4 regions of the Viridibacillus sp. FSL R5-0888 genome follow, and region 3 is predicted to be linked to each of the others. Evidence: predicted binding sites of a transcription regulator. Region 3 holds the regulator's gene; each other region holds the start of a gene.
What was found. Region 3 encodes LexA, which represses DNA repair genes until DNA is damaged. Its sites were predicted from a motif close to CGAACATATGTTCG; they were not measured.
Positions count from the first base shown of each region.

Region 1: MKY02_RS19520 (Y-family DNA polymerase) is a predicted target of LexA. The motif match lies at 1,336-1,349, and genes of this name have one in related genera.
Region 2: MKY02_RS09925 (type IA DNA topoisomerase) is a predicted target of LexA. The motif match lies at 944-957, and genes of this name have one in related genera.
Region 4: MKY02_RS07235 (DNA polymerase IV) is a predicted target of LexA. The motif match lies at 923-936, and genes of this name have one in related genera.

Region 1 is NZ_JBBPAU010000001.1:3,942,677-3,944,885, reverse strand. Features, by position in the region: gene MKY02_RS19525 (MetQ/NlpA family ABC transporter substrate-binding protein) at 1-790, shown strand, start outside; gene MKY02_RS19520 (Y-family DNA polymerase) at 1,368-2,209, shown strand, end outside.
Region 2 is NZ_JBBPAU010000001.1:1,990,462-1,992,670, reverse strand. Features, by position in the region: gene MKY02_RS09925 (type IA DNA topoisomerase) at 1-906, opposite strand, end outside; gene MKY02_RS09920 (sulfite exporter TauE/SafE family protein) at 1,029-1,757, opposite strand; gene MKY02_RS09915 (Ig-like domain-containing protein) at 2,002-2,209, shown strand, end outside.
Region 3 is NZ_JBBPAU010000001.1:3,200,233-3,202,441, reverse strand. Features, by position in the region: gene MKY02_RS16020 (carboxymuconolactone decarboxylase family protein) at 1-192, opposite strand, end outside; gene lexA (transcriptional repressor LexA) at 809-1,429, opposite strand; gene yneA (cell division suppressor protein YneA) at 1,597-1,911, shown strand; gene MKY02_RS16005 (YneB family resolvase-like protein) at 1,908-2,209, shown strand, end outside.
Region 4 is NZ_JBBPAU010000001.1:1,462,635-1,464,843, reverse strand. Features, by position in the region: gene MKY02_RS07235 (DNA polymerase IV) at 1-874, opposite strand, end outside; gene MKY02_RS07230 (chemotaxis protein CheW) at 1,135-1,620, opposite strand; gene MKY02_RS07225 (M20/M25/M40 family metallo-hydrolase) at 1,649-2,209, opposite strand, start outside.

The DNA of each region.
Region 1 (2,209 bases), 740 kb from region 3:
ATTCGTATTAGCAACAGTTTTAGTTGCATGTGGTAACAAAGATGAAAGCAAACCAAAAGATTCAAAAGACATTAAAATTGGCGCAACTGCAGGGCCGTATAGTGACATGTTAAATAAAGCAATCATCCCGCAATTAGAGAAAAAAGGGTATAAAGTAAAAACAGTTGAATTCAGTGACTACGTACAACCAAACAAAGCATTAGATTCTGGTGATATTGATGCAAACCTTTTCCAACATTCAATTTATCTTGAAAACTTTAATGAACAAAATAAAATGAAATTAACTGGTCTAATTAACGTACCAACTGCACCAATGGGCTTCTTTGCAAAAGATTTTAAATCAATTGATGGTATTAAAGACGGCGCAAAAGTAGCAATTGCTAATGATCCATCAAATGCGGCACGTACATTATTAGCGTTACAAGAACAAGGTCTTATCAAAATTGACCCGAACATCGAAGAACTAAAAGCATCTGAAAAAGACGTTGTTGAAAATCCTAAAAACTTAGTGTTCCAACCAATAGAAGCGGCGGGGCTGCCTCGTGCAATCGATAGCGCTGACCTTGTTGGTGTCCCAGGAAACTTTGCACTTGCGGCGGGACTGAATCTACAAGATGCACTCTTCTTAGAAAACATGCCTGATAAATTCCGTAATGTTATTGCGGTTAAGGAAGAAAACAAAGATTCACAACTAGCAAAAGATATACTAGAAATCGTTAAATCGGAAGAATTTGAAAAAATCATCGATGAAGAATTTAAAGGTTTCGGCAAACCTGACTGGATGAAGTAAATGTTGAAGCGGTCCGCCTAGACTCGACAAGCGCTGGAACCTTCGAATTGAAAACGTACTTTCAGTTTTCAACCGAGAAGGTGGAAGTGACCTCGAGAGTCTGACCGCTGAAGCTGGATATCTCGAGTAAATGTTGAAGCGGTCCGCCTAGACTCGACAAGCGCTGGAACCTTCGAATTGAAAACGTACTTTCAGTTTTCAACCGAGAAGGTGGAAGTGACCTCGAGAGTCTGACCGCTGAAGCTGGATATCTCGAGTAAATGCTGAAGCGGTCCCCTAGACTCGACAAGCGCTGGAACCTTCGAATTGAAAACGTACTTTCAGTTTTCAACCGAGAAGGTGGAAGTGATCTCGAGAGTCTGACTGCTGAAGCTGGATATCTCGAGTAAATGTTTCGAGCATTTTTCTAAAGAGACTACTGCACACTTTTAAGTGTGCAGTAGTCTCTTTTTATTATGAAGTCCTCCTGGTAAAACTTATACTCACTACTCATTCACAATACCTGATATTCCCACTTGCCATCTCACTCATCTCAATTTAAAATAAGAACAAACGTTCTCTATTGGAGGATAGGTGTATGTACGAAAACATGCCAAGGCGATCAATTATGTGTATCGATATGCGTTGCTTCTATGCGAGTTGTATTGCAACATTGGAGCATTTAGATGTGATGAAAACGCCGATTGCGGTAGTTGGTAACTTCAATCAAAAGGGAAGTATCGTGCTAGCGGCATCGCCGATGATGAAAAAACGTTTCCAAGTAAAAACGGGCACACGCCTCTATGAAATTCCGAAGCATCCGGATATTCGCCTATTTGAACCTAAAATGGACTTCTTCATCCGCGTTTCAATGGAAATTACACGCTTACTCAACAGTTATGTCCCAAAGGAAGCTATCCATATTTATAGTGTTGACGAAAGTTTCGTTGATTTAACAGGAACAGAAAAATTATGGGGACCAGTTGAACAAACCGCGAAGAAGATACAACGAGATATTTACAATCAGTTTGGAATTCCAAGTGCCGTCGGCATGGGGCCTAATATGTTGTTATCAAAGCTAGCGCTTGATTTAGAAGCGAAAAAAACGGGCTTTGCTAAATGGGTATATGAAGATGTGGAAGAAAAGTTATGGCCTACATCACCACTCTCTAAGATGTGGGGTATTGGGTGTCGGACAGAACGCACGCTTAATCATATGGGGATTTTTTCAGTAGGAGATTTAGCGAAAGCAGATTTAAAAACACTAGAAGCTCGTTTTGGTATTATGGGTAATCAGCTTTATCATCATGCGTGGGGAATTGATCTTTCTGAGCTCGGTTCACCGATAATTGAAGGGCAAATCAGTTATGGTAAAGGACAAATTTTAATGCGCGATTATAACAAAAAAGAAGAAGTGCTTGCAGTTGTTTTAGAGATGTG
Region 2 (2,209 bases), 1.2 Mb from region 3:
TTTCCATATTTTATTGGCTTTAGCTTGTAATGTAGAAAGAGCATGTAACTTCGGAGGTTTAATGTGCTTTCGCGCTTTTTTAACATCTTGAATCACACCCGGCAGAATTTCACCTTCAGCAATACAAGCTTGATGCAGTATTTGCTCGACTTCCTCTCGCTTATCCTTCTTAATAGCCGCTTTCCCTTTATACGGCCCTTTTTCAGCTAAAAATTCAGCAGTTAGTTCATAGAAATTAGTCGGTTTAAAATGTTCGATTTCTTGTTGTCTTTGATAAATCATATAAACTGTTGGCGATTGCACACGACCAATCGACATCGTTTCATTTAGACCCTTTGCCTTCAGCAGCATCGTGTATAAGCGGCTTGCATTCATCCCAACGAGCCAATCACTGATTTGACGTGCCTGCGCTTCATGATACAACAGTAGATCCTTATCATTATTTCGCAAATTGGCGAACCCTTTGCGTATCTCATCTACCTCAAGTGAATTTATCCAAAGTCGCTGAACTGGCTTCTGACGCACACCTGTTTGACGATAGATAGAATAAAAAATATTAGATCCTTCTCTGTCCACATCGCATGCGTTAATAAGCACATGTGCTTCTTTAAACAACCGCTTTACCTCTTGAAACTGATCCCACTTGCCTTTCGCCACTCGGAATTCGTAGTTATCCGGTATCATTGGCAATTGTGCCAGAGACCAGCGCTTCCATTCTGGCTTGTAATCTGCGGGTTGTTTTAATTCAACTAAATGCCCTATCCCCCAAGTAATCGTCGCTCCTTCTGGAAACGTCTGATTTGGGGCAAGTTCTATGTAATGTTTTGTTTTCTTTGCTACTTGAAAAGCATCTGCATAAGCTTTCGCCTGCGATGGTTTTTCAGCTAAAATCACTGTAAGTCCCATACTAACACCTCTATTTATATCCTTACTCGTATCATACCGAAAATTTGTTCGGCTGGCTATTGGAGAACTTGAAAAACGTTTCAAAAGTGAGATGACTTTTGAAACGTTCGGAATAGAGTTTACTATACTAAAGAACTTAAACTTTCAATTAATAGAAAAAGTCCTGTACATATCAAAAGAATATAAGTAAATATTCTAAAGACCCGTTGGTTTATCCATTTGAAAATAATTTGCCCTATAAACAAACCGATAAATACGATGGGAATCGCATATAGACTTGATTGCCATATGTGTTTGCTAGTTCCAGTAAAGATGATTTGAGTTATTAGACTGATAAAATATATAAAGAGATAAAAGGCTAATGTCGTTGCTCTTAGCTTTCCTTTTTCAGTATCTGTTCCTGTAAAGTAAAGCAATAATGGCGGCCCAGGCATACCTATACTTGTAGTCAAAACTCCTGAAATACCCCCTACTATGTAATCCCTAATTGGTGTTGCTTTCACTTTGAAATTGCATATCAATAATAAAGTCAATAGTAAAAGGAGTATGCTAACCCCTAATTTTAAAGCATGTATATTCATCGACATAAAGATGAATATACCTATTGGTACACCAACTATACTTCCTAAAATAATTCTTTTTAATAGAAACATATCAATGTCATGACGTATTTTCAAAATTAACGCTACAGAGATAATTAAAGATAAAATAATATTAATTTGTATAGCTTCTTGCGGTTGAAATAACATTAACAAGAACGGTGTCGCCATTATAGAAAAACCAAAACCAGTGCTTGATTGTAAAATAGAAGCCACTAGAATAATACATATAAAGATGAATACAGTCCCCAAAACAACCCTCCTATATAAATATACACTTACTAGTATTTTATCATTTTATGACTGATATTTATTAAACTGCATCTTAATTAGTCCTCAAACTTAAGCATTACAAGTTTCCTTCTAAAATACTACTCTCCATAACAAATGTTTAGATTTCTGAAATTTTTAATAAAATGATAAAAAATTGATAATTTATAAGTAAATCTACTTATTAAATGTTATAATTTTCAAAGTGAACTGGAGGAGATATTATTTGAAATTTTTTAATAAAGTTATTCTAATATCATTTTTAGGGTTATTATGTATATTTACGTTTTCTCTAAATAATGAAGCGAAAGCAGCTGAAAAAGTAACAAAGCTTAATTTTACGCCCTTTGATACAGAACTAGATAAAGATCACGATATTCTTTACATGACAGATTTGGGGAGTAAAACAATTTATGCACACTATTATAAAACTG
Region 3 (2,209 bases):
TTCACCCATCTTACGAGCATCGGAAGTATGAGTATCTATACAAAAAGCACAACCGTTAATTTGTGAAACTCTAATTTTGATAAGTTCTCTAGTAGTTCGATTAATAGTAGACTTTTTGGTGTACTTCTCCATATCCATCATGATTTTCAAACCATCAGGTGCAACAGTATAATAGGGAACTCTTTGACTCATAAGACAAAACTCCTTTGATTTTTAAGATACGTCAATTATAACTTTATACGAATATTTGTACTATTAATTAGATTGTATAGTATTCAAATTAATTGGAATTTAAAATGTAATAAGCCTTCTGGCAAAAGTACGAGATCAATCAATAATCAATCAACAAAACGGTTACTGTGGTGAGATGACATGGAACTACGTACAAGATGCAGCCGACCATCGAAGTCGAAGAAATTCGTAGAGAATGGCATTGGTCCTGTAAGCACGGTTCCACCACATTATAAATCGAGCTAAAAATAAAGTTTTAGAACTTATTGGATACTTTTTTGTAATACGTTGTCATCCGAAGCCTGCATTTATGAGGGGATAATAGGGGGCATCTTTAAACCGCACCTACCATTCTTCCTCTCACTTAACCTTTAACCTAAAAGAATAAAAAAACAGACCGACCGACCCAAGAAGATAAATTCCAAACTTATACTTAGCTAAGATGGAATGTGAAATAAAGGTATTTCGTTAGATGGAATGTGCGATTATACAAATAATATATTATGTTTATGTATATAAAAAAAGATTGCAAGAATCAAAAAATTCATTGATTATTGCAATCTGATATTATTGTCATTTATAAAACGTTACGATACAAACCAACTACTTTTCCTAAAATGGAAACTCGATCTACAATAATTGGTTCCATAGAAGAGTTTTCTGGCTGTAAGCGGAAATAAGATTCCTCTTTAAAAAATCGTTTTACAGTTGCTTCATTGTCCTCTGTCATCGCTACAACAATTTCGCCATTACTCGCGGTTGCTTGTTGTTTCACGATTACATAGTCTCCATCTAATATACCAGCTTCGATCATAGATTCACCCATAATTTCAAGCATGAAAATTTGATCTTCAGTTGTTCCATAAGAATCTGGGATAGGGAAGTATTCTTCGATATTCTCAATTGCAGTAATAGGAAGGCCTGCAGTAACTTTACCAACTAGTGGTACATGTACAACACCTTGTTTTGCGATTGTAGAATCTTGTTGATCTAAAATTTCGATTGCACGAGGTTTCGTTGGATCTCGTCGAATCAGTCCTTTGCTCTCAAGTCTAGCAAGATGTCCGTGGACTGTAGAACTTGATGCAAGACCAACTGCTTCACCAATCTCACGGACGGAAGGTGGGTATCCTTTAGTGCGAACTTCCTCTTTGATGAAAGACAATATATCTTCTTGTCTTTTCGATACTTTTTTCAATCCAATCACCTCTTTATCTCATACTATGTAAAAGTTATTAATAGTATAGCATTAGCGAACAAACAATGCAAACATAAGTTCGAAAAAACCGTTGACAAAAACAAACGTTCGGTTTATATTGAGAACATACATTCCGAACAGGTATTCGAAAAAAGGGGAGAATAAGTGTGAGTTGGTTCAAAAAAAATCAATACATTACATTGCTTTTTGGATTTTGCGTAATGTTTACAACAGTTTTAGTGGTTGCAAATAGTGGGAATACATCATATAAAGAAATTAAAGTTCATGATGGAGATACTTTAATTTCTCTTGCAGATAGATATAAAGGTAAAATGGCTGATCATGAATGGATAGCTAAGGTTAAAAATGAAAATAATTTAATTGACGATACTATTTATGCGGGGCATACTCTAATAGTTCCGGAACATGATAATATAAAAGTTCCAAATATAGGAGTAGAAGTGGCGAGTGATAAAAAATGAAACAAAAAATAGCAATACTCTATTGCCGTGTAAGTACCGAAAAAGATACACAAGATACTTCGCTTGAAAGGCAAGAGATTGAGTTAAGGGAATTTGCAACGAGTAAAGGATATGAAGTTGCACAAGTCTTTTCAGATCGACATAGCGGATATGATATTGATCGGGAAGGTTTACTTGATCTACTTGAGTGTGTGAAGGAATATGAACAACCGGCACTATTTGTTCAAGATGAGACGCGCTTAGGGCGTGGAAATGGCCGAATGGCGGTACTTCATTTACTGCAAAAAACGAATACAGA
Region 4 (2,209 bases), 1.7 Mb from region 3:
TATGGCCTGCTAAATTTTTAGCTGAAAGACGTTTTGCCACTCTTTCACAAAGACCATCGATTGTTTTACGAACTTCATCCCATTCGACTAAATCGATTGGCAAAGTTGTAGAATTACCTACGCTCTTGGTATCATAAATCGAATTTGGATCGACTTCCCTGTTATCAATACCATTTGCTCTGTCTTTTAACCTTGCACCATTTTTTCCTAAGTTACTTTTTAAAAAGGCTTCAGAGGCTTGTGCTAGATCACCAATTGTGTTGATTTTTAGTTCGTTTAGTTTTTTTGCTGTACTCTCACCCACGCCATGCATTTCAATAACTGGTAATGACCATAAAATATTTGATAGTTCACGTTTTCTTAAAACGGTAATACCCATAGGCTTTTTCATGTCAGAAGCTGTTTTAGCTAAAAACTTATTGGGTGCAATTCCAATAGATGATGGCAAATCCAGTTCATTTAAAATCCGTTTTTGAATGCTTTCTGCGAGCTCTATCGCTTCTCTTCCATTTACAAGTTCCGTAACATCAATATAACCTTCATCGATTGATACGGGCTCTACAAGTTCGGTATATGTTCGAAGTATGTCAAATATCGCTTTTGAAGCAATACGATAGCGTTCAAAATTCGGTGGCAACAAAATGAGCTCAGGACATTTTCGCTTTGCTTCCCACACAGCCATCGTCGTATAAACCCCTTTTGCACGCGCTTCATACGAACAAGTGACGAGAATGCCACGTCGCTCCTTCGGGTTACCCGCAATGGCTATTGCTTTACCTTTAAGTGTTGGATCATGTGATTGCTCTACAGAGGCATAGAAACAGTTCATATCGATATGAAAAATTATTCTCCCTTTTTGTTTCAGCTCTGCCATCACACATCTCTCCTGCTTCTTTTATTATGAATATTATAGCAAAAATAACGAACAGATGTTGGTATTTTTGTTCTTATAAGATCTAGTGATACCTTCTAACTTCTTCCTTTTCGCATATTAATAGCTTCACGCCATTTCATTTAATGGTACTGCCCCTTCGCCGCAATCCTAAGTTAATTTCTAATTCGATCACAAGACTTTAAAACCACATAAAAAAGCATCCTCAGTCTTTGACTAAGGATACCTTATTTACTAACGAACTAGGCTTTTGCTGCTCTTTCGTCTTCTTTTAATTTTTGCATATAGGCTTTGAGTTCTTTAATACCTTCAAGCGAGTCAACCAGTACTGTAGGCGAAACGATTGTAATTATTCGTTCTTCTAGATTGGCAACTGCTGTGAAATATTTTGTTTTGGAATAATTCACTAGACCTATTTGTTGCAAATGTTCAGCTGGAATATCGAGAATTTCTTTTGCTTCGACAACGAGTAGACCAAATAGGAAATCACCTGTTTGTAAAACAACTATTCGCACTTGATCTCCCGTTGCTTGACCTCTGTATAAGATTTGCTCGAAATCTAATATCGGCATTAGTTCTCCGCGCATTCTCATTAAACCCGTTACATAGCTTGGTAAGTGTGGAATGGGATTAACATGTTCCATTTTCTCGATCGATACGACGTGATCGATAGGAACCGCATATTCTTCTTGACCACAACGGAAAACGACTACTTTACTACTAGACATTGGCTTCTACCTCTTCTTGTAATATGTGTTATTTAACTTCAGCTGCGCATTTTACAATTTCCACTAATAAGTCCGCAAGTTTTTCTAATTCTTCAACTGGGATACGTTCTTTTGTCGTGTGGATGTCTTCATAACCGACAGCAAGATTGACTGTAGGAATGCCAAATCCAGCGATCACATTTGCATCACTACCCCCACCACTTGTCAAAATTTCTGGTGTACGACCAATTTTACGAACTGCTTCTTGAGCCACTTTCACAACTAAATCTTCCTCAGTGAAACGAAAACCTGGGTACATGCGCTTAATAGTTACTTCGGCTTTACCACCCATTTTTTCAGCAGTTTGTTCGAAAACTTCTTTCATATGGACAGTTTGTGCCTCTAATTTCGCTTCATTAATTGAACGGGCTTCAGCTAAAATATGCACTTCATCACAAACGATATTCGTTGCTTGTCCACCTTCAAAGCGACCAATGTTTGCTGTTGTTTCAGCATCTAAACGACCTAATTTCATCGCTGCAATTGATTTTGCTGCAACTGTAATAGCTGAAATTCCTTTCTCAGGTGCAACACCAGCGTGAGCTGTTTT